Regions from separate parts of the Paenibacillus sp. W2I17 genome, predicted to be linked through region 2. Evidence: predicted binding sites of a transcription regulator. Region 2 holds the regulator's gene; each other region holds the start of a gene.
The links. The regulator Rex, encoded in region 2, represses fermentation and respiration genes when NADH is low (regulators of the CRP and FNR family bind a similar motif). The targets are predictions, from matches to a motif close to TTGTGAAATATTTCACAA.

Region 1 (7,969 bases), 6.4 Mb from region 2:
CAGCCAGCTGATGGTCCTTAATCTCAACTACTCTTCCGATTCGTGGCAGAAATTCTTCAACTACTCCTGCAGGGAAGTAGGTGCCTGATTGTTTTGTCGTCATCTTAAACCACTCCTTATCTATATTTAACATTCCGGCAGTATTAATCTTGCAAGCTTACTTATGGACGAGCCGATACTTCGATACCATGGAACATTTTGCTTTGGCCTTCTTCATTGCGAATCGCTTTTTGCCAAGGTTCTTCAACATGCTCAAGTGCAAATTCAATCCGCTGCATCAACGCTTTACGTTCCTCAAGGTTATCCACGACAACCGAACGAATATGCTCCAGACCCATGCGTTCCACCCACTCGGACGTCCGTTCCAGATAGTTACCTGTCTCGCGATAATATTGCATGATGGCTCCGCACAGTTCAATTAACTCTTCATCCGTTTTCACTTTACATAGGGAATCAGCCAGTCTTGCTTTAATACCACCGTTACCACCAATGAAGATTTCCCAACCTCCGTCGTTACCAACGATACCGATATCTTTGGTACATGCCTCTGCACAGTTCCGCGGACAACCGTTGACAGCATATTTAAACTTGGCTGGCAGATCCAGACGTTCGAATTTACGTTCGATGCGAGCGCCCATGGCCATGGAATCCTGTGTACCGAATCGGCAGAATTGGGAGCCGACACATGTTTTGACCGTACGCAGCGATTTGGCGTAAGCATAACCTGAAGGCATATCCAGTTCAGCCCAGACTTTGGTCAAATCTTCTTTTTTGACACCAATCAAGTCGAGACGCTGACCACCGGTAACTTTGACTGCTTTCACATCATATTTGACTGATACGTCAGCGATTCGTTTGAGGTCCGCTGGTGTAGTCACCCCGCCATACATCCGAGGTACAACCGTATACGTTCCATCCTTTTGAATATTCGCGTTCATACGTTCATTAACAAAACGGGATTCTTTCTCATCTTCGTGTGTATCTGGTGCAATCATGCCAAGGTAGTAGTTGATCGCCGGACGACATTTGGAACAACCTTCAGGTTGACTCCAACCCAGTACATTCATGACCTCTTTGGTCGTTTGTAATCCCTTTGCACGAATCTCGGCTACAATCTCATCCCGTCCCATGGAAGTACATCCGCATATTCCCTGTTTGGCTCCACTGCTGAAACTGTCTCCAAGTACATATTGCAGAATCTGTTCCACAACCGGTTTACACCCACCGCAAGAGCGGGTTGCACCGGTACAGGCTTTGATTTCATCTACAGTGGTAAGGCCCTGGTTTGTAATGACATCAACAATGGTTCCTTTGGTTACCCCGTTACATCCACAGACGATCTCGTCCTCGGGCATCGTTCCAACAGAGGTTGCTTTCTTATGACCACCGCAGCCTGTACCCATGAGTGAACCGTACAATTCTTCGGTCATTTCAGTCTGTTGTTTGATCAGCTTCTGCAATTCGGCAGAATCCGTAATGTCACCGAAGAGCACGGCACCGACCATTTTATTGTCACGAAGCAGAATTTTTTTGTAAGTCCGTTTCCAGTCATCTTTGTGCGAAATGACGGTGTGCTCTGGACTGTCGATAAATTCACCGGTTGAAAAGACGTCTACACCCGAAATTTTCAATTTCGTAGATACTACAGAACCTTCATAAGGAGCCGTTTCAACCCCGCAGATATGTTTCGCGAGAATCATACCTTGCTCGAACAATGGGGCAACGAGGCCGTAACATACCCCGCGGTGCTCTGTACATTCCCCGACCGAGTACACATTCTCAAGTGAAGTCTGCATATAGTCATCCACGACAATACCCCGGTTGACTTCCATACCGCTTTCGCGGGCTACAGCCGTATTGGGTTTAATGCCTACAGCCATGACCACAAAATCAACATTTAGAACCGTATCATCTGCAAAACGTATCCCTTCAACCCGTTCGCCGCCCAGCAGTTCGGAAGTCTGCGCACCCAATTTGAACCGGATACCCTGACGTTCGAGTTCCGCCTTCAACATGGCTGAAGCTTGCGGATCAAGCTGACGCTCCATCAGATCCTGCATCAAGTGCACTACGGTAACTTCCATGCCAAGTTGTACCAACCCTTTGGCAGCTTCAAGGCCTAGCAGTCCGCCTCCGATAACGGCCGCTCGTTTATACTGCTTAGCAGCTTCCAGCATGACATTACAATCGGCGATATCACGGAAACCGACAACACCTTCTTTGTCATGTCCAGGTACTGGGAGAATAAAGGAGTTAGAGCCTGTCGCAATGATGATTTTGTCATAAGGGAAGCGAGTTCCATCCTCTGTCACAACCTCATGGGTATCCGAATCAATTCGGGTTACGGTTGTTCCTGTATGGAGGGTAATACCATAATCCTGATACCAGTGGAGATCATTCAGTACGATGTCATCCAGTGTTTTGCTTCCTTCCAGTACATAAGACAACATAATGCGATTGTAGTTAGGATAGGGCTCTGTGCCAAAAACAGTAATATCAAATCGCGATGTTAATTTCAAAATTTGCTCAACGGTACTGATTCCTGCCATACCGTTACCAATGATAATGAGGTTCTCTTTTTTTCCGTTCATGTGTATGTGCCTCCTTGGATAGACGCTGTACATTACTCAAAATTTTAGTGGTTTATATTTGAAATTATACAAGTAGTTGACGACAGTTTATGTGATTTAATTCACTAATAAAGATAAAAGAGTCATAAATATAATAATGTGAGCCCCATCACAGAAAGTTATATTTATTTTCATACAAATAAGAAATGCGAACTATTGTTCTTATTTTGTTTTCGTTGTAAAATCGGAACTGGGCCGTATTGTTCCCGATTTCTTCGAAAGGACGTTTTTGCATCATGATGGGAAGATCCCACCTTATTATCGGGACAGGCGTGTCGCTTTCTGTTCTGCAGTTGGCCGGTATGCCGGTGACTGCGCCGGCAGTTACGGTTGCTCTGATTGGTTCGTTATTGCCTGACATTGATGAGCCAAATTCGCTGCTGGTATCCAGAGCCTTGCCTAACAGTCTGATCAGATTGTTACAGACGATTCTGTTGCCCACAGCTGTATTTGTGTACTTCTATGTTCATGCCAAACCATGGAACCTGTTGCTTGCTATCCTCATTGCGCTTGTGTCATTCCTGCCTTCGCGTTCGCTTCGCAAAGTGTTGATGTTTGCGATTGGACTCGGGCTGGTCTTCTATGGTCACGCGTTTGCACCGTGGAACTTGATTGCAGGCAGTTTGTTAATGCTCTGCACCACACTGACTCATAGGGGACTGACACATACCCTGTACGGAACCGCAATATGGGCGGGCTTGTTGTACAGCACGACCCAGCAGCAGGGACCGGAGATCTGGGTAGCCGGAGGAACTGCATATGCGATGCATCTGTTGGCCGATTCACTAACCAATCGGGGTATTCGTCCGTTACCACCGCTCAAGTGGCGCATACGGGTGAATCTGATGAGTACAGGGACCAAGCGTGGGGCCGTTGTAGAGAATGTCTGCATTGTGCTTACTCTTATTTTGGCCTGGATTGCATTCTCACCGCTATTTCTATAGCCATCCAAAAACGCCAGCCCGCATATTGTGGGCTGGCGTTTACAGGTATGGATTTCATAATGAATGGATCGTAATAACCTAGCCAATTCAGGATTGAGAAGGAGAATCAGTCAGGTCGTCAATATCGGAAGAACCGAATACAAATAAAACAACAAGAATGACAATGATCAGTAGCTCAGCGAACCCATTTCCGTCAAAGTCAGACATCACTTCAACCTCATTTCTTGGCGTTTAGGAATTGATTCTCTGTTGGAAAGCCCGTATAACGTCATTCAACGTCATATCGCCACCGATCTCATCGAGGAATTGCACCAGTTTGTCTTGATTCGATGGTGTAATAGTTTGTAACGTTTTATATTGTCCGACCAGTTCAACGACCAGTGTAGCTTCTCGAAACAACGTGACCGCATCCACTCTTAACTTCCCACTTACCAGTAATGCTGCAACGATAAGTTCCAGATTTCTTCCTTTAAGGTTGCCATTGAGAAGGGTGTTTGCGGCATTTGTTTTTTTGGAACTTTTATTCGATTTTCCATTCCTTCTCACTGCCATAACAGGTCCCCCGCTGCTTGGTGTTTAATTCATCTTCCGTTATTGTATCTTATGTGTAATTCCCTATAATGTTCGGCCTATTAATCTACGTGTCTAACTGATATCGTTGTGGATATAAAAAAGAGACCTCCCGACATAGTTAGGAGGTCTCTTGTCAACTGTTACGCGTTATTAATTATGGTATTCATCGTTGTCCGATCAAGACCTTTGACCAGCTTCACAATCAGCTCTTTGGCCGCATCGTAGTCATCCGTATGAATGATGGAAGAAGAGGTGTGGATATAACGAGCGCAGATACCAATAACTGTTGATGGTACACCAATTCCACTCAGGTGAACTTGACCTGCATCGGTACCACCTGGTGAGATGAAATACTGCATTTTAATCTGATTGGATGAAGCCGTATCTTGAACATATTCCACCATTCCGCGATGGGTGAACATACCCGGGTCAAAAATACGAAGCAATGCGCCTTCTCCGATATGTCCAAACGACTGTTTGTCACCTGTCATATCATTCGCCGCGCTACAGTCAAGTGCAAAGAAGATATCAGGCTGAATCAGATTGGCCGCCGTACGTGCACCGCGAAGCCCCAGTTCTTCCTGAACCGTTGCACCAGCGTAAAGCGTGTTAGGCAGTTTTTCCTTGTGCAGCGCTTCAACCAGTTCAAGTGCAAGTCCAACGCCGTAACGATTATCCCACGCTTTGGCCATGATTTTTTTCGGGTTTGCCATAGGTGTGAATTCACAGATCGGCACAATCTGCATCCCTGGATGAATGCCCCAGGATTCTGCTTCGGCACGATTGTCTGCCCCAATATCAAGATACATGGAATTCAGATCAACAGGTTTGTTCCGCTGGGATTCGTCCAGCAAGTGTGTAGGTGTAGAACCTACCACTCCGGTAATCCGACGATCAGGTGTGATGATTTCCAGTCTCTGAGACAGTACAGCCTGACTCCACCATCCACCCAGTGGACGGAATTTGACCATACCCGTTTCGGTAATGCCTGTAGTCATGAAACCAACTTCATCAAAGTGTCCGGCTACCATAACTTTAGGACCGGATTCCTCCCCGCGTAATACACCAAATAGACTCCCCAGGCGATCCTGGACGAACTCATCGGTATAAGCGGAAAGCTTATCTTTCATCCAGCCGCGAAGCTCACGTTCAAAACCGGATGCGGAAGGGAATTCCGTCAACGTACGAAACATATCCATCGTTTTTTCATTCATGTGTCAACAACTCCTCTGTTGGTATGTATTTCAGGTCACAGTAGAACGGCTACCCGCCTGTTGTCCTTTAAATGTAGTTCATAAAGTCCACTTTTGATTACGAATCATGCCTAACGGCATGATCAGCATCGAATATGAAATTCAGCCGAAATGTCCGTTGCTCACGTAGTTTTCCTACGCTCCGCTACTCCATTTCTATCTTCATCCCATCTTCTTGGTACTGAAAACTAGACTTTTTGAACATGCACTTTAATATGCTGAGGACTTGTTATTTAACCACTGGTCACATTACAGTATGAACCTTGCGCAAGTGATTGTCCATGTTTATGTCACGTATTTAAGGCATGTTTTGGGCGCTTACCTTTCCAATTTTCATGACTCTATCCGCTGTAGTCGTAACCCTGATGCCACTTCAATGAATATGAATATATGGAGGAGATGTCATCATTTTGTGATGTTCTTTTTGTTCAATATTTGTTGGTCTGTTTATTAGGAAGGAGCTATATATCCAATGAAGCCTCCAGAAGAGGGCACGGAAAAAGTACTGTTTATCGTTCTTTTTATCTTGCTCGTGATTGTTCTTCTTTATTTATAGAACGTATCTAAACGTCCTCAGCACCGGCGTATTCCCATCCTGCTTCCACAACATGATCTTGTTGGAAACATATGCTGTCTGTCGCCGGATACATAACCTTCTGATTATTAACAAACAATGAATATAGGATTACACACATTGGCATTCAGCCGTAGCTTTGAACCATTTCACATAGAGGAGGTCTTGTATCTTGCCAGCTCAATCTGCATCCGGAAGCGAAAAAAAATCGTCGTCCCTGTCCATGGATGAAAAGGAGTACAAAAAAGTCGCAAAAAAACATGAGCCGCCTCGTCCAATCCTGAAAAATTGCCTCAAAGCATTTCTGGTTGGGGGTACCGTCTGTTTGATTGGACAGGCCATTCAAGAGGCTTTTATGGCCGGTTTCGACATGACATCGAAGGAAGCTTCCAGTCCTACGGTGGCGGTCATGATTCTCATATCGGTTATTCTAACCTGTCTCGGCGTTTACGATAAAATGGCTCAATGGGCAGGAGCAGGAACTGCTGTGCCGGTTACCGGCTTTGCCAATTCCATGTGTTCTGCTGCACTGGAACATCGTGCTGAAGGACTGGTGCTCGGTGTAGGGGCCAACATGTTTAAACTTGCTGGTTCCGTTATCGTGTTTGGTGTCGTGGCAGCATTTGTCGTAGGGATCGTTTACGCCTTTTTGGGATTTGGAGGTGGACATCTATGAAACGATTGGGTCGCCAGACATGGCAGTTTGAGAATCGTCCGCGGATCATCGGTAAAGCCGCAGTTGTAGGACCAGAAGAAGGCGAGGGTCCACTGTCATCTGATTTCGATTATGTCTATGACAACCTCGAGATCGGCGAGAAAACGTGGGAAAAGGGAGAACGCAAATTGCTCGAACAGGCCTCCCAACTGGCTTTGGTAAATGCAAATATCACCAAGGAAGAGCTTCACTTTTTTGTTGGTGGAGATCTGATGAACCAGATTATCAGCAGTTCCTTTTCAGCGCGAAAACTGGGTGTGCCTTACCTGGGTGTCTTTGGAGCCTGTTCAACTTCCATGGAAACGTTAGCGTTAGCGTCCATGATTGTTGACTCCGGAGCTGGAGATTATGTCCTTGCAGGAACGGTGAGCCACAACTGTACGGTGGAAAAACAATTTCGGTATCCGACGGAGTATGGCTCCCAGAAGCCGCCTTATGCGCAATATACCGTCACAGGATCAGGGTGTGGTGTGGTCTCCCGTACTGGTGATGGTCCCGTTGTTACCAAAGCCACTATTGGACGCATTATGGATTTGGGCATCAAAGATCCCTTTAACATGGGTTCAGCCATGGCGCCAGCAGCAGCCGACACTATAATCTCTCATTTCAGGGATACCGGATTGGAACCCGGCTATTATGATCTCATTGTGACCGGGGATCTGGCTTCCGTCGGTCTGCCAATTACGAAAGAGCTTTTGCAAAAAGAAGGCATACCCATGGAACAGACGGTTTTTAATGACTGCGGCCTGATGATCTATGATCGGGAGAAACAGCCTTATGTGGTTGCCGGGGGAAGTGGCTGCGGATGTTCTGCCACCGTCACCTATGGTCACATTTTGAACCGGATGCAGAAGGGTGATCTTAAACGGGTGCTTGTCGTTGCTACTGGAGCGCTCTTGTCTCCGCTCTCGTACCAGCAGGGGGAAAGTATTCCCTGTATTGCACATGCGGTAGCTATAGAAAAGGAGGGATAAAAGTCATGCAGTTCTTGTGGGCATTTATCGTTGGCGGTTTGATCTGTGTTGTGGGGCAGCTTCTAATGGATGGTGTCAAACTAACACCGGCACATACCATGAGTACACTTGTTGTGGCAGGGGCGGTTGCTGATGCATTTGGCTTGTACGACCCCTTGGTTAAATTTGCAGGTGCGGGAGCTTCAATCCCCATTACAAGTTTCGGCAATTCCTTGGTGCACGGAGCATTGACGGAGCTGGAGAAAGAGGGATGGCTTGGTGTCATTACGGGGATTTTCGATCTGACCGCGGCTGGGATTTCGTCAG
Region 2 (7,969 bases):
ACTCCTGCGAGAATTTCGACAGGTTTGTTTGTTTTTGAATGTAACTTTGAGTACATATCTGAGTATATCACATCGTATATACATTTTCGAAGGTGAAAATATGAATAAATTATTAATTTTAACTATTTAAATCAAGAATGTTTACAGACAACACAAAGAACCGGTTCAGTCGGATATCCGTCTGCCGGTTCTTTCATTTCTTTAATTCTCTAGTTATGTCGCTCTATTTGTTCTAGCTGTTCGGGAGTGTATAGACCAGGTCCACCTGTTCTCCGTTGCTAAAACGATAAAAGCGATAGTGGTTATGCGTACCGTCTTTATAATACACTTGCCACACATATATTCCATTCACAACTCCGGGCATGATTCGTTTAATCTCGCCGGCAGGAACTTCAGAACTGAAGCGATTGCGGATCTGCGCTTCGGACATGCCATTCTGCAGCAGCTCACTGTGTACAGCGTTTGCCCCCGTAGCCGGTTGATTGTTTGCATCGAATTTAACCCAGACCATAACATCCTGGTTATCCTTATTTTTGCCGATCAGGGTCCAGTAGATGTTGTCAGAGCCTTCTTTGTCTCCCCAGATGTACTTGCGCAATTCATCATAGGATGTAATGCCCAGTTGCTTCTGTGCTGCTTGTATGGCGAGCGCTTCTTCCTTACGTTGGTCCTGTGTGACATAGACGTAATAACGCTGAAGTCCAAACAGAATCAGAACTAGTGCAAGCAGCGAAATCCATATCCACTTCTTTTTTTTCTTCAAAAGCCGAACTTCCTTTCCCTATGATGCTCTGTCCTGCAATTAACGAGCAAGCAGACCATCAAATGCCAATTGAGACTCACGCAAAATGCGTTCTTCATCCAGCGTCAGACATTCGCCATGTTTCACCACTTGTTTTCCATCCACCCATACGTGCTCAACATCTTTGGCAGAAGCCGAGTAGATCGTATGTGAGATCAGGTCTGTATGTGGATAGAAATGTGCCTGTTCAATGTCAAGGGCGATAAAATCAGCCTTCATGCCGACCTGAAGCGCTCCGGTATTGTTCAAGAAGATAGATTTGGCACCATATGACGTTCCGAGTAGTAACGCTTCGCCTGCTGGTACTGCCGTCGGGTCACCAGATACACCTTTGTGGATCAATGCAGCCAGTCTCATTTCCTCGAACATATCCAGGTTGTTGTTGCTTGCCGGTCCGTCTGTTCCGAGTGACACGGTAACTCCTGCTTTCAGCAACGCAGGTACCCGCGCAACACCGGAAGCGAGTTTCAGGTTACTTCCCGGGTTATGGGATACAGCCACATCATGACGGGCCAAAATTTCAATTTCTTCGTCATTAAGATGCACCGCATGTGCAACCAGAGATGGACGGGAGAAAAAGCCCAGTTTCTCCAAATGTGCCACAGGACGCAGTCCATAATCAGCCACGTTCTGCTCCACTTCACGAAGCGTTTCAGACATATGTGTATGGAGAGGAAGGTTCAGATCGTTCGCGACCTGCACAAGCTTCTCTATGTAGTCAGGAGGGCATGTATATGGTGCATGTGGCGAGATTACGGTTGTAATGCGACCATCTGCCTGTCCATTCCACTCACGTGCAAACGCTGCCGACTCCTCCAGCTTCCGCAGTTGCTCTTCTTCCGAGCACAGTCCGATTACACCACGTGCCAGTGCTGCTCTAACGCCGGATTGCTCCACAACTTTGGCAACTTGATCCATGTGATCGTACATGTCCAAGAACGCTGTAGTTCCGCCTTTCAACATTTCAAGCACCGATAGCGAGGTTCCCCAATATACATCTTCTGAAGTCATTTTCGCTTCCATCGGCCACATTTTTTCCTGCAACCATACTTGCAACGCAAGATCGTCTCCGTGCCCTCTGAGCAACGACATTGCTGCATGACCATGCGTATTGATCAGACCCGGCAGGAAGAACAGTCCTTTTCCATCTACTTTGGTACTATTTTTGTCTCCATCCGGCAATGTCTCACCAATATGCACAATCTTGTCATCCTCAACAACCATGTATCCTTGAACCACGTTCCATGTTGTGCCGCCTTCATTAACGGCAAATTTGCCGTTGTGAATTACCCATCTATTTGTTGTCATCTTCCTCGTCGTCCTTTCCAGTCTCCAAGTAATAGGCCAAACTAAGCAGATCCGTTGTAAAGTCAGCATGGTGAATGCGGATATGCGGCGGTGTTTTTAGAATGGTTGGTGCAAAATTAAGGATCGCTTCGATTCCGGATTCAATAAGCTGATCCGCTACATTTTGGGCTTCCGTATCCGGAACCGTAATAATACCGATGCGGATGTTTTCCGTTTTAACCGCTTCCGTCAATTCATCCATTGGTTTTACCGTCAAACTGTTGATTTGACTACCAATCTTCGGTCCATATGCATCAAATACAGCAACAATCTTCATGTTGTCTTTCAGATATGCGTTGTAGTTGGACAAGGCTTGACCGAGATTACCCGCTCCTACCAGAGCTACATTAATTTGCTGATCGATTTTTAGAATGTGACGAATTTTCTCGATCAAATAGGATACATCATACCCGATCCCTTTACGACCAAAATCACCGAAGTAAGCCAGGTCTTTACGAATTTGGGCCGGATTCAGATCCAGCCTCTGTCCAAGCTCTTGAGAAGAAACAGTAGCCACCTCACGCTGATGCAACTCGTTCAAATAACGCAAGTATACAGGCAGACGTCGTACCACCGCTTCCGAAATTTTATCCGATTTCATTCTTGCTCCCCCTTACCAAGGCCACGATAAAATAATAGATGAAAAGATGAGCATTCTGTATAAACTCAAAGATAAACGTGACATTTTATACAGAATGCTCCTTGTAATTTAGGTTATAAGTTCTTGCGTGCAACTGCTTTAATCGGATACGGGAATATCTAATAAAGTTTAACGCCAAACAATAGTTTCATGCAATGATATAACGAACAAAACAACCATTATTTTTGTTCATTAGCAGGTTTTTCCAACCAATCGGTAATTCGTGGAACCATCTGCTCCGTGAGCATGTGTTCCATTTTGGGACCAGGTAATGAATATAAAAAGAATTTACCATAGTACGCTTCAATCACCCGTGTATCATAAACAATGACAATTCCTCTGTCCTTCGCTGTACGCACCAACCGGCCAAATCCCTGTTTGAAACGAATGACCGCTTGCGGCACGGACAGTTTCATGAACGGATTTTTCTTCTGTTGCTGAAGCAGCTCACTCTTGGCTTCCACCAACGGATGATTCGGTGGCTGGAAAGGCAGTCGAACAATAGCGAGACAGGTTAGGGCCTCTCCCGGGATATCTACACCCTCCCAGAAGCTGCTTGTGCCCAAAAGTACCGTTGCTTTGGCATCTTGGAACCTGCGAGTCAATTTGGAACGACTTCCACTGTCAACGCCTTGCCCAAGCAACGAGATGTCGTTACCAGATAGCGCCTCCTTCAGCGGATCATAGACCTGTCGCAGCATCTTGTATGAAGTAAACAGAACCATCATGCGTCCACGCGTAGCAATTGCCGTCTCTGCGAGTGATTGCACCAGCATATTAACAAAGTGCGCATCACCCACACTTCCCTTCACACTTGGGAAATCACGCGGAATCACCAGAAGTGCCTGATCGCGATAGTTGAAAGGTGATGGCAACATCGACGTTAACAGCCGATTATTCTCAGAGGCTTCCTGTAAGCCAAGCTGCTCAATCATGAACTGGAATGACTTATCCACTGAAAGCGTAGCTGATGTAAGCACAACACTTTTCTTTTTATCAAAAAATAAATCCTTAAGTTGTGCACTGACATCTACAGGTACGGCATACAGCTGGAGAGATTTGCTGCGGAACTGGCCGCTGGCTTCCATCCAGTATACCGTTTTAGCATCATCCATACGCATGAAGAAACGTAGATTCTCCTTCAATGTGGTCAGATCTTTCAGCAATCCTGTAATGTCCGTGATCAAACTATCCGATTGATAATCATCCTGATCCTCTTTCACCTCAAGCAGCAATTTGTCCCCTTTTCGAACCAAATCGCCCAGAGTCACATAGATCTGGTTCTCCAGATCCTGCAACTCCTGCCATTTTGCAGGTTTCTGAGATGCTTTCAGACGCAGTGAAAATTGCCCCGTCTCTCCCGGTGAAGCATCACTTCGTTCAGGCAACAGACCGAACAAGGCATCGCTCATACGATCCCACAGCTCCTTAACTTCAAGAGCGAGCGGGAACATCTGATCCACCATGGAGCCCCATTGCACCGAATTTTCATGCCCGGATAACTGCGAACGAAGCATAGGCAGCTGACCATTACGACTGTCTTTAAATAGGCGGGTCAGTGTATGAACCAAGGTGAAATATTTCATATGCATTCCAAGATGTTTACCAGCGACATCCTCCAGATGATGTGCCTCGTCGATCACAAGACTCTCATAGGCTGGCAGCAGCTGATGCGCGGCTTTCACATCCGTAAATAATTTGGAGTGATTGGTGATTACGATATCAGACAACCCTGCCTCATGTTTGGCACGATGGTAGAAACATTTGCGGAACCATGGACATGATCTTCCCAGACAAGACTCAGATTCGCTCTGTACCGTCTCCCAGAAGTCCCCTCCGCGTCCGCTAAGGTTAAGTTCCTCATCATCTCCGGTTTCGGTCTGCGTAAGCCAGACAATCATCTGAGCTGCTGTGAAATAATCCTCTTTAGGTGTGGCGAATTCACGTTTATTGATTTTGTGTTCAAATTTGCGCAGGCACAGGTAATGTCCACGTCCTTTGAAGACAGCAGCTTTAAACGGGAATGGAACCACTTGGGTAAGCATCGGAATGTCCCGCTCTCTCAATTGCTCCTGCAGATTGATTGTATGCGTGCTAACCATAACTTTCTGTTCCTGCTTCACACTTTCGTAAATAGCAGGCAACAGATAACCCAGAGATTTACCAGTGCCTGTTCCTGCTTCGATCAAGAGATGTTTCTCTTCATCCAGGGCTTGCCTTACACTGCTGAACATCTGAGTCTGCGCTTCACGCTCTTCGTAATGATCTAGTGTATCCTTCAGGTTCTCCCGAACCTGGTCCATAAACTGTTCGAAGCTTACACCATCAAGGGGGTTAGCCTCCCGCTCATCGCGTGGTGCACCAATATCGGTCCAATCACTTACATTAAGAGCAAGCTGACGATAATAGGTATGTCCGTCCAGATCCTGAATCGGCTCTGCTTCCTTCTCACTGCGCATTCCGTCCAAGAACCAACCCAAGTCACTGTCTTCTGGTGCAAACAGGTCACTGAGGCGCTGAATCGTTATGAGCGGTAATTCCTTTAACTCATCCAGACACTTTAGCAGCACATAGGCTGTCGCCAGTGCATCACTGTCTGCCTGGTGAGGGCGATCATGTTGAAATCCAAATTCGGAAGACACATAACCGAGTTGATAAGAACCCAGTGATGGGAATGTAATCTTCAGAAAATCAATCGTGTCCAGAATGCGGCCAGTGAACGGCAAATAACCGCAACGGTCAAGAGCATTCTGCAAAAAGTGAAAATCAAAAGCGACGTTGTGTCCAACAAGCACCACATCATTAAGCAGCGGAACCATCTCCATCATCATCTCTTCGAGTGAAGGAGCGTCCGCTACATCTTCATCGGTAATACCCGTCAACCCCGAAATAAACGGGGGAATCGGTACACCGGGGTTCACATAAGAACTATATATTTGAGTTATGCTGTAGTCATGATCTATGATGGCAAGTCCGGCCTGTATAATCTCACCGTCGGACTGCGTGCCGGTTGTTTCGAAATCCAATACGGCAAATTTCATTGCAATGTACGGTCCCTTCCATTCCAGTCTATGTTACAGCATAGCAAAAAAAAGGGGATTTGAAAATTAACTGACAAAAAAGCGGTGTCCCCGCCGCTATGCCAAAGGAGGGAACACCGTTTTTTGTCGCCGAATTCCCGCTTAATGAAGGGTCGTCAGCTGATTAGCATATTGCAATTTTCCCCTGTTCAACCTGCAAGCTTCCATGTTGTACAGTGGTTCGGTCAATGTCGGGTCATACTGAAGGGCCTGTGCAAAGAGTGAACATGCAGCTTCGGGATTCGCAAGCTTGGCTTGAATACAGCCCAGGGCGTTACATACAAGCCCTTTTAAGCGAGGTGAACCCTTAAGGTACATGATCTGCTGCAAATGTGTCCCGGCTTCAGCCATTTGTTCCAGATTCAGATACGCGAGCGCCAGGTAAAAACGAGTCAATGCACTCTCCGGATGGTCGGTCACAACCCGGGAGAACTGCATGATCGCCTGCGGATACATCTGTAATTTGAAATAACCCTGACCTCGACTGAAACATTCCAGATGGAGTTCAGGCAGAGCGGTAACAGCTTCCTGTTCCGGTTCAAGGGAAGCAGGCTTATCCATTTCCCGCTCCCTTACCTGGCTCATCTTTTCTTCAAACATCAGCCATTCATCCAGCATTCCGTCACTCATCCGCTTAAGCAAGTTCCACTTTTGCAGCAATTCTTGTTTGTTCAGGCCTTCAGCGGAAGGATAGCTCTTGATAATTTCATCTAACATGTCGTTCATTTCTGCGAAAACATGCTGGAACATCGATGCATCCCCACCCTTGAAAAAATGGATTAGTGCAGTGACCTGTACTCATTTTTTGCTTCAAGGGCCGATTTCATTCTCCTTACCAGTCGATTACATAATTGTTGCGTGGACTTCCTGTTTCATCGTTTGTACAGGTTTATTCTGTCCATCTACAAATACAACGGTTGGTTTGTGAGTATTTGCCTCTTCTTGCGACATCATGGCGTAAGAAATGATAATGACGTTATCTCCAGGCTGCACCAGACGTGCAGCTGCGCCGTTAAGACATATGACCCCGCTTCCGCGTGGTCCTGGAATCACATAAGTTTCCAGACGTGCACCATTGTTGTTGTTCACAATTTGCACTTTTTCGTTTTCCATCAAGTCGGATGTTTCCATCAAGTCTTCATCTATGGTAATGCTACCCACATAGTTCAAGTTGGCTTCCGTTACCGTAGCCCGGTGAATTTTGGATTTCATCAGTGTTCTAAACATGGGACAGTACCTCCGATTTTTGCAACCTTATATTGTCAATCAATCTTGTTTTTCCGAATTTCACCGCAAGTGCAATGAGCAGATCGTCACGGCCTTGAACTTCTTCCTGATCTGTGAGCGGCTCCAGACTTGGAAAAGCCTGAATCTCGGCGTAGTCGATAACGGCAAGCGGTGAGGTTGCAATCTGCTCGCGCAGAATACGACGGATATCTGCGGCGTTTATAGCTACACCTGTATCTGCGGCTTCCTGAGCTGCGCGCAGTGCCTTCGACAGAACCAACGCCTGAGTACGCTGTTCAGCGCTAAGATAGACATTACGTGAACTGAGGGCCAGGCCATCCTCTTCGCGAACAATCGGACAGGGTACAATTTCTACGGGCATATTCAAATCATTCACCATCTGTTGAATGACCGCAACCTGCTGAGCGTCTTTCATACCAAAAAATGCACGCTGTGGCTGTACGATATTGAAGAGCTTGGAGACTACAGTTGTTACCCCGTCAAAATGCCCCGGACGGGAAGCGCCACATAGGCGCTCCGTCAGTTGTGAGACAGATACCGTCGTTTGCGTTGCCTGTGGATACATCTCTTCAACAGAGGGAATAAATACGATATCCACTCCTTGTGAGCGTGCTGTTTCCACATCTCTGGTTTCATCCCGCGGATAGCTGTCAAAATCTTCATTAGGGCCAAATTGAATCGGATTAACAAATATGCTTAATACCACGATATCGCTCTGTTGTCTGGCTGCCTGCATCAAGCTTGCATGACCTTGATGAAGATAACCCATTGTTGGTACCAGACCTACAACGGACGCACTGGACCGAATCGCTTGACGCTTCAAGCTTAGTTCCTGTCTTAACTCTGCGATTG
Region 3 (7,969 bases), 4.9 Mb from region 2:
AATAATACGAAACACCCAAGAGGCTAGCCACCGTCTTCCGTTTCTTCAACCCTTCAAGAGTCAAGCTGTCATTCGAAAGCTCGCGCGTAAAATCCATGGGTACAAAGTGAAGATTGTTCGGAATAGTCAGCTCGGCCTGATTCAGCCGCTCCTTCTTGAATTGCTGTGTAGCCGGATAATCCACTTCAATGATATCCAGCGTGTCCTCCAATTCCGGATGCCTCAAAGCAAACGTATCCATCCCGGCGCCAAGAATGACTACCTGCTTTAATCCCAACGCAACTTCATGCAAAAGTACATGCTCACAGTAAGCGGCCCGAGCCAGAGTTATTGGAGATAACTGTACCTGGGTAATCCATTTTAGAACCTTTTCCGGGTCGTCCTTGAGCTGTTGAGCCATATCCGGGTTGAAAAAATGAATGCCTCTAACCATGTTATTGCTGATATCTGAAAACTCTTGAGGAGAGATCAGCAATCTCGCCATAAAATCATCGAAAATGAGGGGTGTGTCATATTGGCTGTGATAGGCTCGGCCAAAAGTCGAAATCAATGATGTGATACTGGATTCATTTTGCTTCATACTTATTCCTCCCGTACAATCAAAAATAAGATTCCCCTGGCCAGGAGAATCTTATTATATACGGAATGTTTTTGTATGTAAATTATAGCATAAATATATTTTTTTGTCAAATACAATTTACGGATGAGCAGACACATTACAGTGGATTTACCGTCCACTTCAACTCGTTTTCCCTTCCGCATCCTATCCAACCCAATTAGATCTATTAGGCGTCCATCCCATACTCCTTCACTTCACGATTACGGTTCAACACTGCGTGCAATACAAAACCAAGTACCGCAATCGCCGCTGTGCCTGTTGCCAGCCACGCTACAGGAATAAGTCCCTGTTTGTCATACATGACCCCCATCGCATAGGGGCCAATAACCCGTCCAACAGCACCGATTCCACCCGATATCCCGATGTAAAAAGGTGCCGCCCTGCCCGCATGCTCCGAGATAAACGCAGGTGTTGCAGGGGAGATCAACATCTCTCCAAACGTGGCAAGTACCATTGCGAGCACCATGCCTGGATAGCTGTACATGGTAATCATGACAATGTAGGCCATGCCATAGAATACCGCACTCGCGGTCATCTGGGCAGTGGAGGTACGGGCCATGGTCCGTTTCACCCAGCTGGTAAACGGTTGGCCCACAAAGATCAGCACCCCGTTCAGGGTCCAGAGCAGACCGTACATTCTTTTTTCCATCCCCTCAGAAATGATATACGGGGACACACCTGTGTTCCAGATGGAATTGCCGAATAACAGGAACAGCACGCCCAAGCTCATAAACAGATATAATCGGGTATTGCCCAGCAGTGCCCAGACGCCCGGCCCATCGGGAACGGGTTTGCGTTTCGTCAGATGTACTTCCCCCTGATCCGGTTCAACGCGGGACAGATAATACCAGAAGAAAATCGCGAACCCGGCTGAGGTCACCCCGTTCAGTACAAAGCTGAGGTGATAGGAAAAGTCAGCCAGAAAACCACTCAGCGCTGTACCAATCGCCACCCCGATATTGTTCGCCACATAGATAATATTGAATAATTCACCGCGTCGCTCCGCAAACCGGAAGCCAATAAAGGCCTGAATCGCTGGCAGCGACAACGAACTGAACAGACCAATCCAGCCCATCGCACATATAAATACGACCCAATACGCACTAATCCAGGGCAGCGCAAACAAACCTAACGCATTAAGCGCTAGTGAGCCAATAATCAGCTTCTTTACGCCCACCCGGTGATACAACGAACCTCCGAGCAACTGTCCGAAGATGCCACCCAGGGACTGAATGAGGATCACAAAACCCGCGTTGGCCATCGTCCGTCCAAGCTCATCAAACACATACATGGTGGTCAGCGGCCACATCAAGGCACTGCCTGTTGCGTTAACCAGACTTGCTAATAAAAATATTCTCACTTCTTTTGGATAGTTATCCAGCCATCTCATCATCTCTAATCCATTCTCCTTAGTACCATAAAAACGTATTAACATACCAAAAAAGCCTTTGCCCTGACGGCATAACCAGCCAGAGCGAAGGACTTTGGAAGTGTTACATCTATTGCTCTTTAGATCCTGCTCAAGTTCGACCCTTTATTTCATCTTACCTCAAAAAATTGACGCTGCAAGCACACTCATTGACGCTTCACTTCAACAGTGGCCGAGAAGAAGGTAGCCCCGTTCCCCATGTCCGACAACCGATTGGACGTCAGTGAATTCGCCCGCTGCTTCTTCCCGTCACCATCCCACCATAAGCCTTGGCTAATCACTGTTCCCGGCAGCATGGCTTCACTCACCTTGGCGGTAAGTTCAATGCGCCCACGATCATTCCATACGACCACTGCATCTCCATCTTCCAGGTTTCTACGGATGGCGTCCTCGGGGTGTATCTGCAATAGAGGCATCTTTTCCAAACGCTGATGTTTGGCTGAATTACCAAAGGTGGAGTTCAGGAAATTATGGTTTGGCGGCGACAGGAACATCAATGGATACGTATCGGCAGGTCCAGCCGGATTCTCCCCATCGTATCCTTCAACCAAAGCACTATAGGTAGGGAGCGGCGGAAGCCCTCTCTGTTCCATCGTCTCCGAATATAATTCAATTTTGCCTGAAGGTGTGGGCAGCTGATCCAGATATGTAGCATGTGGCGTCATATCCAGCTTCACGAATCGATGTTCCTTCAGTCCTTCCAACGTGACCCCATTCATGTAGGGGTTGCCTGTGCCCTGAAGTGCGTCCTCAATCATCTGTTCCGGTGTTTCTCCGAAGATTGCAGAATCGTACCCCATAGCCTGCCCAAGCAGTGAGAACAGTTCCACATTGCTCTTGCTCTCCCCAATCGGTGCAATCACCGGCTCTTGCAGATGAACGTACTGATGCCAATAAGAGGTGTACAGGTCCGTCGCTTCAAATGAAGATGTGGCTGGCAAGATGATATCTGCATATTTCGCCGTATCCGTCATGAACAGATCATGTACAACCGTGAATAGATCTTCCCGTGCAAAACCTCGCTCCACTCGTTCAGTATCCGGTGCCACCACCAGTGGGTTGCTGCAGTAGACCATCATGGCCCGGATCGGCTGCTCCGCTTCCAGCAGCGCTTCACCAATCCGGTTCATGTTCACCACCCGCGGCTCAGGATTCTGCCGCAGTTCCGGACGCTCCAGCGCGTCGCTATTCGTGCTCGCGTAGCTGTTGGTGCGAACGGCACCGCCGCCTTGCTTCAGCCATTGCCCTGTAATGGCGGGCAGACATGCAACGCTACGTACATTCATGCCCCCATTATCATGGTGCTGGAGGCCATTGCCGATGTGAATATGGGCTGCCTGTGCGTTGCCGTATAGTTCGGCCAGCTCCACAATGGTTTCCTCCGGTACGCCAGTAATGCGTGCAACACGTTCAGGGGTGTAACTACGGACATGATCACGCAGCGCCTCATGACCTATCGTATACTTTTGCATAAACGCTTCATCCGTTAGTCCCCGTTCGAACAACACATACATCAATCCTAGCGCCAGTGCACTGTCCGTGCCCGGATACAGCGGAATAAACCAGTCGCCCCACTGTGCGGTACGATTGCGGTGAACGTCGATGACGACGATCTTGGCGCCTTTCTTGCGTGCTTTCTCCGCCAAAACGACCTGGTGCATATTGGTACTGACGATATTACCACCCCACACCAGGATGAGATCTGCATGCTCCGTATCTTCCGGCACCGTTCCCCGATTGGCACCCATCGTATATTTCCAGCCGGTATTTCCAGCGGAGTTACAGATCGTCTGCTCCAGTACACTCGCACCTAGCGCATTGAAGAAACGCCGATCCATACCGTCTACGCCGAGAATGCCCATGTTACCGTAAAAGCTGTAGGGCAGGATGCTCTCCGGGCCGTAGGTTTCGGACAATGCAGTGAATTTGGTCGTAATCTCGCGAATCGCTTCATCCCAACTAATTCGTTCGAACTTGCCTTCACCTTTGGCTCCTACACGTTTCATCGGATATTGTAGACGCTCGGGGTGATACACCCGCTCAGTCATATTCCTAACTTTATTACAGATGGCACCCTTGGTTATCGGATGATCCGGATTGCCTGCCACCTTCACAATTTTGCCGTTCTCTTTATGTAATAACAGACCACAAGTGTCCGGACAGTCGAGCGGGCACACCGCCGCAAATATACCATTCTCCTGATCGATCATCGTAAGGCTCCCCTCTATAAAAGCTATCCCTCTATCATATCTTCTTCGAGGTTATCGCGTAAAGAGAACAGTATGTTTTTACTTCATATTCGCCGCTATAGCGGCTTTAAATTATTTTCAAAAAAATGTTTTTGAGTTTGATTCAACTTCAGAATTCAGGGGTAAATTAAAAATAAGGCATTAGGCTAGTGTTTCCCCACTTCCTCCTCATGCCATATCATGGACCACTCCCGAAATTCGCCATGAACAGGTTTCGTTCCCCCGAACCTTGTCATGGCGAATTTATTTTGCGTTAAACTCCAACAAGAACCCATACAAAAAACGATCCCGCCCTGTTCCGTCACAGCATATTCGCCATGAACCGAGCAAGATCAGAATCGTCTTCACTTCTAATATACGTGTATCCATACCTCGCTGTGCCCACTATGCTTGTTTGCTCAACATCACTCTAGCCTCCGTCTCCATAGGTTCGATCGACGTTGCTACCTCCGGTTTCACTTTCGGCTCAGCTTGGCGCAGGTACACCACCCAATAGGCTGCAGCTACAAACAGAGCACCTCCAGTCAGATTCCCGAGCCATACCGGAATGAAATTCATCACATATTGACCCCACGAATAATGTCCTTCGAAGATTGCCGCCGGGATGAGGAACATATTGGCCACAACGTGCTGGAATCCAATCGCCACAAATGCCATCGTTGGAAACCAAATGCCCAGTACCTTGCCACTCATCGTATCCGAAGCATAAGATAGCCACACGGCAAGTGCCACCAGCCAGTTACAGCCGATGCCAGAGATGAAAGCTTGCAGGAAACCGTCATGCAGCTTATGCCCAGCCATATCCACTACTTTCGCCAGATATACACCCTCTCCGGTCAGACCCAGCACATGTCCAAACGCGTACGCGACAAACAAAGCTCCAACAAAATTACCAATCGTCACTAAGGTTAGATTTTTCAGCATGCTACCCACGGATAATTTCCGTGCAATCGTTGCAAGTGGAACGGCCATCATGTTTCCCGTCAGCAACTCACCACCACCTATGAGTACCAAGATTAATCCAACCGGGAACACTGCTGCTCCAATCAGATTGACGAGACTTCCCCACTCTGCCGGCGCAGAAGCAATCACCCGAATATCCAATAGAAAACCCAGCGCAATAAAAGCCCCTGCCAGAAAACTGAGCACCAGTACAGAAGATACCGGATATTGAGCCTTCTTCATGCCAGTTTGCGCCGTATATTGTGCAACCTCAAGAGGTGTTTTTGCTGCCATATCATTCATCCTCTCCTTCATTGTTCATCATTGGATAAAACCATCTGAAATTCATTAGTTATGCGTTGAATACCATATCCTAATTGTATCTCGGTCCTAAACATAACTTTGTGCAAATTATCACAATGTTGTTTAAAAAGATACTTAAGAGTATCTTGGAATAGTTATGACAGAAGAGTATAGTAAGGCCCTTTGTAGCTAAAAATCACAAAAAAGACTGACGATATAATCGCCAGTCTTCTTTATCCTTTATAATCATCCGCCTTGTTTCGTAATCCTGGCAGTTATTTTACACCTCATATTTACGCATAAGCATGACTTATCTTCGTATGGCGTTTATCATGCTCTCTGTTCAACCATCTATTCTGCTCCCTTACACCATTGCTGGTGCTTTCACTTCTATTGGAGGCAGTGCTTGCAGACCCGCCGTGTTCAGGAAGTTCCATGGTTTGTTGTAATGTGGCTGGAAGAAAAAGTCGATGAAGGCCAGCTCATCTACGGTCATGTTGTTTTGGATGCAGACCGAGATCGTATTAATCGATTGGGTCAGATCAACCTGAGACATCACCTGTGCTCCAACGATCCGACGAGTAGCCTGCTCATACACCACTTTAAGCAACAGTTTCTCAGCCGTTGGCATGAACTCCGGACGGTAGCTGTCTTCCAGTACGACAGATTCAACAATCAGACCTTCGTCAGCAGCAGACGTTTCCGTCATCCCGGTACCCGCGATATTTTGCTCATAAATCTTGATACCCGATGTTCCTTGTGTACCCATATACGGTGTCGTAGGACGAACCAGGTTGCGGGCTACAAGTGTACCCATCCGTACGGCGTTGGTTGCCAGTGGAATGTAAGATGCTTTGCCTGTTGGGTTGTAATGAATAGCACAGCTGTCACCCGCAGCGAAGACGTCTTTTTGACTCGTTTGCATATATTTATCCACGATGATTGCGCCGTTTGGCAGCATATCCACTTGGCCTTTGAGCAGCTCTGTATTTGGACGGAAACCAATGCACAGAATAACCAGATCGGTTTCAAACTCTCCTTTGGACGTGATCACCTTAGTCACTTTGCCATTCTCTCCAGTAAACTTCTGTACCGTTTGACCGAGAGCTAGCTTGATGCCGCGTCCAGTCAACGTATCTTCGATCGCATCCGTGAATTCAGGGTCCAGGTATTTGTTCAAAATACGGTCCACACTGTCGATCAGGGTAACTTCCTTGCCATTCATTTGGAAAGCTTCCACCAGCTCTACGCCGATATATCCTGCACCTACAACAGTAACACGTTTGGCATCTTTGGCTTTTTCAATAATCGTGTTGGAGTGATTGTAGTTTTTACAAAGTAAAATGTTATCCATCTCGATGCCTTCAAGCTTTGGAACGACAGGCCATGAACCCGTTGTCACGATCAGTTTGTCAAACGTATCTTCAAATTCTTCCCCGGTTTGCAGGTTTTTAGCCTGAAGGGTATGACCCTCGGCATCGACTGCTGTTACTTCATGAAGCATCTTGGTCTCAACACCAAGCTCTGCCAGTTGATTAGGCGAAGAATAGAACAAACCGTCAGGGTCTTTCACAACTCCACCTACGTAGAGCGCAATGCCACAAGATAGGAAGGAGATATTGTCATTGCGCTCATACACGGTGATGGTAGCATCCGGGTATAATTTGGCGGTATTTACGATGGCTGCGGTCCCTGCGTGTGTACATCCGATAACTGCGATTTTCATTAAGAGTTCCTCCTCGAAATATATAAATGAGTTTGAATATAGGGTTGTTATGGTTGTGAAACATTTCACTTCTTGTTCGAAACTGTGTATGTGATTTATTTCACTTTATACACTCATTATAATGTGATATTTTTCACATTGCAATAGGTTGAGCAAAAAAAGTTTGTCGAAGGAGGTCATTCCCTGTATTTTAAGCCTTTTTCCCCTCATTGTATTGATTTCATTGTCCCCGGATTTGGATCGGATTATGCTATGTAATGGCTTCCGCGATCCCTGTATCGGCGCATAAAGAGAGAGGCGTCTATGGGGCCAACTCCTACCTGTGAAGAGAATAAAGCCACGTATATAAAATAATCAAAGAAGCCTATCCTTGCTTATGCAAGGACAGGCTTCTTAAACGTTCATGTATTAACCGAGCAATTTCTCGATATCTGCAATCATTGTCTCCGGAGATTCTTTCGGTTCAACACGACCTACCACTTCACCTTCACGGTTAACAAGGAACTTGGTGAAGTTCCATTGGATGTCGCTTGTTTCACCTACGCCAGGTTGTTGCTCCTTCAGGTATTGGAACAGGGGATGAGTGTCCTCACCATTCACATCTACCTTGGCAAACACCGGGAAATTCACACCATAGTTAATCTGGCAAAATGATTCCGCTTCCTCACTTGTACCTGGCTCCTGCCCTCCAAACTGGTTAC
Region 4 (7,969 bases), 1.0 Mb from region 2:
CGAAACCGCCTGATCGGCTGACACTTCACCGCTTGGCTGTACAGGTTGCACATCGGAGGTTGGCACCGTTTCCGCCAGTCGCTGAGCGGCGTGTTCACTGTCCTGTTTATATAGAGGCAATATAGCCATTGCGGCAGCTTCTTCGAACACGGTCTGCGTGGCCAGGATCAACATGGCGAGAAATACACCAGCAAACGCTCCATTCACAATTAAGAAGGCGCTGAGTGCTAACACACCCCATGTAACAAGATACGTCACAAAAACGTGCATAGATTGCCCGCGCAGCAGGTGCGAAGCGGCTTGTTTCTGTTCCGTTGCCAATGCAGCGGAAGCCTGCTGAAGCTGCTGCTCACGCTGTTCCAATTGGCCGTATACTTTCAAATCTCGGAAGCCATACAACACTTCGGTTACTTCCGTGGACAGCACAGCCCGTTGCTGACGAACACGTCCATGTATTTTTCGCTGACCTAACAAGACAACCCCTGGTACAACAAATGCCGTGATCAGCATACCTAGTACTAACAAACACGCAATCCAGATCGAAAAGGCCGAAGTGAACAGCATGGTAGCCAAAAACACCATAACGACCATGATGGGTGGATACGCGACCCGCAAAAAGTAATTTTGCAAGCTTTCCACATCACCCACAATCCGCGCAAGCAGATCCCCGCTTCGGTTTTTGTTCAATATACCTGGCGTTACCGGGATCAGTTTGGCAAAAAAGGACGTCCGCAAGCGGCTCAGCATGGAGAATGTCGCCCTGTGGGAATACAAGCGTTCTCCGTAGCGACTTGCCGCTCGAAGGAAACCAAGCAGTTTGACCATGGAAGTGAGTACAATTAAGGTATACAGCGGTGGCGCAAATACCGTTTGCGATATCATATACCCACTCGCGGAAAAGAGAGCTACACCTGCTATGCCGGCGATAAATCCGCCCAATATCGAAAGCAAGATATCCTTGCGCTCCTGAATCATCGCTTTTGACAGAATCGTCAGCTCATTCATGCTAACCCTCCTTTCCGTTGTACATCCACCATCTCCGCATATTGAGGCAGGCGCGCCAGAAGCGCTTCATGATGTCCTGAATCCACCAACACCCCATTGTCCATAAACAAAATGTTGTCCGCATGTTGAATTGTATATAAACGGTGTGCCACCGTAATCATCGTTGCTGTTTTGGCTAATGCCGCAATGGATTGTTGCATTACCCGCTCGGTGTGCAGATCCAGTCCTACGGTGGGTTCATCGAACAAAATAACAGCTGGTCGCTTCAGAAAAGCACGTGCCAAAGCAAGTCTTTGCTTTTCCCCACCAGACAGCCCTCTGCCCCCTTCACCAACAAACGTATCCAAGCCCTGCTCCAATTGTGCAACAACGCCAGCAAGCCCTGCTTCTTCTGCTGCCTGCTCAATTTCAGCTCTGGAGACATTCCGACCCGCGCCAATCGCGATATTTTCGGCAAATGTACCTGCAAAAATATACGGATGCTGTGTAATGTAGCTAACACGTTCAAACCAAGCAGCCTCATCATGTTGCGAAGGCTGGCTTCCGTTAACCAAAACCGCTCCCGAATCTGGTTTTAGTAAACCGGCAATGAGATGAAGCAGCGTGGTTTTACCTGAGCCACTTTTGCCTACAATAGCGATCTGTTCTCCCGGTCCAATCGAGATCTGTCCTGTCTCAAGTCCAAAGGAATCAGGTGTGTACTGGAATCGGACATCGTTCAGTTCAATGGTTGGTGGCATTGATATCAACTCGGCACGAGCTGTACGAAGCTCTTCCGTCTTTGCAATTGCATCGACATCGGTTAATTCGCTTTGATCCGGTCCTTCTTCAGGCTTCGTTTGTGTGCTCTTGACACTAGTGTCCGCGAGCATCTGTTCCACCTTACGAATGGCGCCCATACTGGTTCGCCCGCTGTGAAAAGCCGTTCCTGTATTCTTCAACAGACTGTAAAACTCAGGGACGAGTAACAACACGAGAAAGGCTGTGTGGAAGCTCATCGATTTGAAAACCAGTAACTGAATAGCCAGTTCAAGCGCGACAATACCGATGCTTAACATCACGATCGATTCCAGCATAAACGTATTTGTAAATGCAATTTTCAAAATGCCCATGGTGGCATCACGATACCCCAGACTGCTGCGTTCAATTTCCTGTTGCTGACTTTTAGCCCGTCCGAATATTTTCAACGTAACCAGCCCTTGAAGCGAATCCAGAAATGTACCGGAAAACTCAGCCAATTGCGCGTATTTTTCTTCTGATTTGTTCTTTGTCTGGAGTCCAACCAAGATCATGAACAGCGGGATAAATGGTGCCGTAAACAGCATAATCCAGCCTGTGTTGGCGTGCTGCGTAAATGTAACAACCAGAATCAGAATCGGGATCATCGCAGCTTCCATCATACGCGGCATGTACTGACTGAAATAACTGTCGGCCTCATCCACAGCATCCAAAGCAACACTGACCTTTCCTCCCGTCTGTCCACTCAGGGTTGAAGGCATGGAAGCGCGGGTCAGGTTCTGCAACACAGATGCTCGCATATTTGTCTTGGCGCGTGCTGCCATATGCAAGCCCACTTTCCCATTACCATACGACAACAGTGAACGTGCGGCCATAACAGCCAATAATAGGACAAGTAACAGGATCACTGATGAAAAGGAAGCTTTCTCTACAAAGATTCGCTGGACTGCTTCAGCCACCAAGGTGGCCTGGCTTATAATAGCTACACCAAGGGCCAGCGAAATGATCGCAAGGAGAAGTCTGTTTTTTCGTTGTAAAGACATTTGCTGCGAGATCAGATTGGATTTGCCTCTCCTTTTCATTGAACGCTCCTCCTTTATTTTTTCCCTTTCACATAATCCGCATCAAACAGGAACAGTTTGAAGACCAGAATCAGAGAAGGAATTAACAGGCACAGACCACCGATAAACACAACGACGAGTGCAAAGCCCATTGCAGGTGATGTGGCGCTGCTCTGAATGGTGATGTATGGATCAAGAATGTAAGGATATTGCCCTATCCCATAAGCAAAAAAGGCTGTGAGAAATTGCAGCATGATGCATATAAAAGCTAATCCGTAACGCCGTCCGTTATATAACAGCCACATGGCAATCATGAAAAACGCAACAGAAAGCGCCAGCAGCCACCATAAATCCATCATATTTTGAAAATGACGCTCATTGTGTTGACCCAAATATATAAATGCAGTCAGCGCGAGAATAATGGTCGGTGTGCTCCAGAACAAAGCATAGTTCCGCATCAGCTTCAATGCCGAATGGTCCTCTGCGCGAGAAGCGTAAAATGTGAGAAATGATCCGCTAATGAACAATACGGACACAATGGCTAGTCCAACGATGCTCCACGATAATGGATTCGTAAATAGTGCCCAGTAATCGAGGGAAACCGTATCGCCTTGTTTCAAAATAAAGCCACCTTCAGATAATGTCAGTGCCACTGACAATGACGCCGGAATAAGTAGACCCGTAGCTCCGTATAAGAACAAATACACGATACTTTTTTTGGAACCATAATTTTCGAAAGCATAGAACGACCCACGAATGGCAAGTAGAATGACGGCAATACTTCCTGGAACAAGCAGCGCGGAGCCATAATAATAGGCCGTGTCCGGGAAAAATCCGACGATACCAATATAGAAAAAGACAAAAAATACATTGGTGATCTCCCAGACCGGTGATAGATAACGGGAGATCAGACGATTAATCAGGTGATCCTGCTTTGTCAGGCGTGCGTAAAAGGCGAAGAAACCTGCTCCAAAATCGATGGAAGCTACAATAAGATAGCCGTATAAGAACAGCCAGAGTACCGAAATACCAATTAATTCATAACTCATCAGGCCTGATCCCCTTTCTTGGCTGATTGATCATGCTTCTCCTTCAACCATTTCTCCATCTCGAGTTCAGCAGGATTATTATTGAACAACCGTCTCAGTACGACGACACACATAACGCCTAACAGGATGTAGAGAAGCAAGAAGACGAAAAATAAAATTCTCACACTCGGTGAAGAAGTAGCGGCCTCTTCTACCCGCATATAACCTCGGATGATCCATGGCTGCCGCCCGATCTCTGCATAGAACCAGCCCATCTCAACAGCCAGAAAAGCAAGCGGTGCACTGAGTGCAACCATACGAAGCATCCACTTGTTAAACTGATTACGTTTCTTCCAGAATACAAACAGGAAGTACAGACTTGATATAGCAAGCAGAGCGAATCCAATACCAGCCATTAGATCAAACAAATAATGCACAAGTAAGGGCGGGTGTTCATCTGGTGGAAATTCGTTCAGCCCGGTTACCTCGGCGTTAAAGTCTCCAAAGGCAAGGAAACTGAGCAGTTTCGGCAAATGAAGAGCGCCTATAATTTCATGTTCTGCATTCAACCATCCCAAAAAAATCAAATCCGCTCCGCTTTCCGTCTCGAAATGCCACTCGGCAGCTGCGAGCTTCTCCGGCTGATGCTCAGCCAAAAACTTGGCAGACACATCTCCAGCTAAAGAATTTAATAAACTGAATACCAGCACAACGGCCATCATGAGATTCAAGCCTTTTTTGTGGTAGGCCGACACTCCTTTTCTCAGCATCGCAAAGGCTGCTATTCCTGCTAACAGAGCAGCTCCTGTCAGATAAGCCGAGCTTAATACATGGAACACTTTGGAGAACGTCGCTGTATTCATCATCGCTTGCACGGGGTTCACTGCCATGAATTGACCTGCTTCCATGACAAAACCTTCAGGCTGGTTCATGAATCCGTTCACTGTTGTAATAAAAACAGCTGACATGCCTGCCCCGGCGACAATCGGAATAGTCAGCAACCAGTGGATATACGGATTTTTGAACCGATCCCACGTGTACAGATAAATGCCCAGGAATATTGCTTCAAAAAAGAATGCAAATACTTCCATAAATAGTGGCAGTGCAATGACATTCCCGGCAAGTTTCATAAAATTCGGCCATACCAAGGCCAACTGTAGTGAGATCGCTGTGCCTGTCACGACACCCACCGCGACAGAAATGACAAACCCTCTGGACCACCTCTTTGCCATAAGTATGTAATGGTGATCCTTCTTCCGAATGCCGATGAACTCTGCAATAGCAATCATCAAAGGTACGCCGACACCAAGCGTTGCAAAAATCACGTGGAACCCGAGCGTCAAACCAGTCACTAGCCTGCTCCATAAAACCGTATCAATAGCCATTCTTTGTGTTGCCTCCTTTCAATCTCTGTTCAATTTAGAAACATTCAATATCAGCTTTGGCCAAGCTCAATGCAGAGTTGCGAAAAATTTCACAAAGTTAGGTATGACGATATCTTGCCACACCTATAATGCGTTTACTCCTGTTGGCCCCCGATTATAAGAAGCATTGGATGCCTATTAAAATCTGATATTGATGCACTTAATGTACTAACCAAGCCTATTAATCAAAATTATTATATCTTTATTTTTACCTAATTCAATCAAAGACACGGCTTCTACCCTAAACGTTCAAGAAAGGATCAACTCTTTCTGACAACTTGGTGAAAAACAAAAAATACACCCAATGGAGCTATTGATTCATTGGGTGTAAACGTGTTATTGCACGGCAGATTCGCTATTTTACTTGCTTACTTGCTCCGGACTCACCGTACCTGCCTCACGACGTACGCTCATGATGATCAGTGATGCAGCTAATACCGTAAGGATGATTCCAAGCATCTGAAATCCTGTCACATTAAATGTATCTCCCATAACAATTCCAATCAATAACGACGATAAAATGGTCCCCAGGTAGCGTGATGTATTAAAAATACCCGATGCGACTCCGATCATTTCTTTGGGTGTGCTTTTGAACAGAGCAGCTTGCATGCCGACCGCGTTTAAGCCGTTACTTATGCCAAATAAAGCTAAGGCAACAATGATTATGAAGATTGGAGAAGTTTCATTCATAACAAGGATCAATATAGAGCCAAATGTCATTAAAGAAGCGGATACGATCAGAGCTGGCCGTGATCCTGATCTGTCAATCCAGCGCCCTGCGATCGGAGCAATAATGACTGAACATAACCCCAAAGCTAGCATGCTCATTCCTGTATGAACTTCGTTGAGATGACGTACCTGCTTCAAATACGTAGGAACTCCAAAAAAAAGTGCGTAAAACAGGATGTTCATCAGCATGTATTGCACATTCACCCATGTCATCTCGGGATATGAGGCAAACGTTCGCAGAGGGATAAAAGGCGTGGCTACTTTTAATTCATGTCGAATGAACATAACGAGTGCGATTAACCCGATCGCTCCTGTCAGCAGATGCCATGTTGAAATATCTCCTGTGGAATTTACTGAAAGTAAACCGATGAGCAGAGTTACCAAGGCTACCGTAAACATCAGGATGCCTGGTGCGTCAATTAACGCGAGCCATTGCCGAATGGACATGTGACCAGAGATAGACGGAGATTGCTCGTCCTTCGGGATTGTTTTCCAGGCGAACCAAAAGCTTGCCAAGACAAACGGAATATTAACGAAGAATATGCTGTGCCAGTCCCACCAATGAATCAATACTCCACCAATAAAAGGTCCAATTGCAGCCGCTCCAGAAAGGAATATAGCCAAGGTGGACAAGGCGGAGGCTTGCTTGTCAGTCACGTTAATTCTGACAATCGCCATTCCGACGGCCACCATCATGCTTGTGCCAATCGATTGAACGATCCGGAATACGATAAGCCACGAAAAACTGGGAGACCACGGAGCTAACATGGACGATACAAAAACAATAACAAGACCCATGAGGAATATCTTCCTGCGGCCAAACAAATCACTACACTTGCCCATGACGGGTTGAGCGACAGCACTGGCAATGTAAAATGATAAAATAATCCACGAAACGGCTGTAAAATTAAGTTGATACACTTGTTGTAGCCTGGAGATTGCCACCGAAATCATGGAGGAATTCAACGGATTCAACATGATTCCGAGTCCAACAGCTAACATCAATCCTTTATTTCGAACGTTCATCGGTGCATCACTCCTTCTTCTTCTGCTGTCATCTTACTTGAAAGCATTCATTTATTCCAACGCATTATATGTTATGATTTGATGAACTAGAAGGAATGAAGGGATGGTGCAAATGGAGCTTCTTCAACTAAAATATTTCCTGACAGTGGCCCGATGCGAACATGTTACGGAAGCTGCGGGAAAGCTGCATGTCACGCAATCCTCCCTGAGCAAAACGATACAACGATTAGAGGACGACCTGGGAGTCCCTTTATTTGATCGAATCGGGAGAAAGCTGCGACTAAACGACTTTGGAAGAACATTTCTTCAGCGAACTGAAAAAGCCCTATTTGAATTGGAACAAGGAAAGCGGGAAATCGCTGACCTCTCCAACCCGGATCAGGGTACGTTGCAATTGGCAGTGACTACGGCAAGCACATTGCCCGGCATACTGCGGGAATTCCGGAAAAACAAGCCGGATATTCAGTTCCATGTGCAAATGGTTTCGTTAGAAAACATGTCCAGACTTCTACATCGGGGCGAGGTGGACTTTTGTCTCTCCTCCCCTCCGATTCAAGGTGACGATATCGAATGTCAGATATTATATGACGACCCGATTGTAGTCGCTGTTCCTATGGGTCATCGATATGCAGACCGAAGCAGCATTCAATTAACCGAGCTTAAGGACGAGTGGTTTGTTGGGGTGAAGCAAGGGTATGGGGTTCGTGATATGGTAGATTCCGTATGTCATTCCGCTGGTTTCCTACCGAAGTATGTATATGAAGGGGATGAGCCTGCAAGATTAACAGCCCTTGTGGAGGCGGAGATCGGTCTCGCGTTTATACCTAGCACAGCCAGAAACCCGCATGAGCGCATTAGATATCTTCAGGTAGAGGAACACCAACTCGTTCGGGAAATCGCTCTACTTTCGCACAAAAACAGGTATATTTCCAAAGCCGCTTTAGAGTTTCGCAGCGTA

Region 1: nirB (nitrite reductase large subunit NirB) is a predicted target of Rex. The motif match lies at 2,681-2,698, and genes of this name have one in related genera.
Region 3: QF041_RS22965 (formate/nitrite transporter family protein) is a predicted target of Rex. The motif match lies at 5,642-5,659, and genes of this name have one in related genera.
Region 4: QF041_RS05500 (cytochrome ubiquinol oxidase subunit I) is a predicted target of Rex. The motif match lies at 5,295-5,312, and genes of this name have one in related genera.

Annotation. Positions count from the first base shown of each region.
Region 1 covers NZ_JAUSXM010000001.1:6,622,036-6,630,004, forward strand. The annotation lists gene nirD (nitrite reductase small subunit NirD) at 1-103, opposite strand, end outside; gene nirB (nitrite reductase large subunit NirB) at 162-2,591, opposite strand; gene QF041_RS29430 (metal-dependent hydrolase) at 2,867-3,574, shown strand; gene QF041_RS29435 (hypothetical protein) at 3,806-4,126, opposite strand; gene QF041_RS29440 (M42 family metallopeptidase) at 4,288-5,361, opposite strand; gene spoVAC (stage V sporulation protein AC) at 6,147-6,650, shown strand; gene spoVAD (stage V sporulation protein AD) at 6,647-7,663, shown strand; gene spoVAE (stage V sporulation protein AE) at 7,669-7,969, shown strand, end outside.
Region 2 covers NZ_JAUSXM010000001.1:209,345-217,313, reverse strand. The annotation lists gene QF041_RS01100 (cell wall elongation regulator TseB-like domain-containing protein) at 233-763, opposite strand; gene QF041_RS01095 (amidohydrolase) at 803-2,110, opposite strand; gene QF041_RS01090 (redox-sensing transcriptional repressor Rex) at 2,097-2,750, opposite strand; gene dinG (ATP-dependent DNA helicase DinG) at 2,969-5,830, opposite strand; gene QF041_RS01080 (tetratricopeptide repeat protein) at 5,972-6,619, opposite strand; gene panD (aspartate 1-decarboxylase) at 6,713-7,096, opposite strand; gene panC (pantoate--beta-alanine ligase) at 7,089-7,969, opposite strand, start outside.
Region 3 covers NZ_JAUSXM010000001.1:5,122,334-5,130,302, reverse strand. The annotation lists gene QF041_RS22980 (class I SAM-dependent methyltransferase) at 1-580, opposite strand, end outside; gene QF041_RS22975 (MFS transporter) at 786-2,009, opposite strand; gene QF041_RS22970 (molybdopterin-containing oxidoreductase family protein) at 2,195-4,258, opposite strand; gene QF041_RS22965 (formate/nitrite transporter family protein) at 4,682-5,533, opposite strand; gene QF041_RS22960 (FAD-dependent oxidoreductase) at 5,907-7,268, opposite strand; gene QF041_RS22955 (glutathione peroxidase) at 7,677-7,969, opposite strand, start outside.
Region 4 covers NZ_JAUSXM010000001.1:1,253,597-1,261,565, forward strand. The annotation lists gene cydC (thiol reductant ABC exporter subunit CydC) at 1-1,005, opposite strand, end outside; gene cydD (thiol reductant ABC exporter subunit CydD) at 1,002-2,825, opposite strand; gene QF041_RS05495 (cytochrome d ubiquinol oxidase subunit II) at 2,840-3,853, opposite strand; gene QF041_RS05500 (cytochrome ubiquinol oxidase subunit I) at 3,853-5,217, opposite strand; gene QF041_RS05505 (MFS transporter) at 5,617-7,011, opposite strand; gene QF041_RS05510 (LysR family transcriptional regulator) at 7,124-7,969, shown strand, end outside.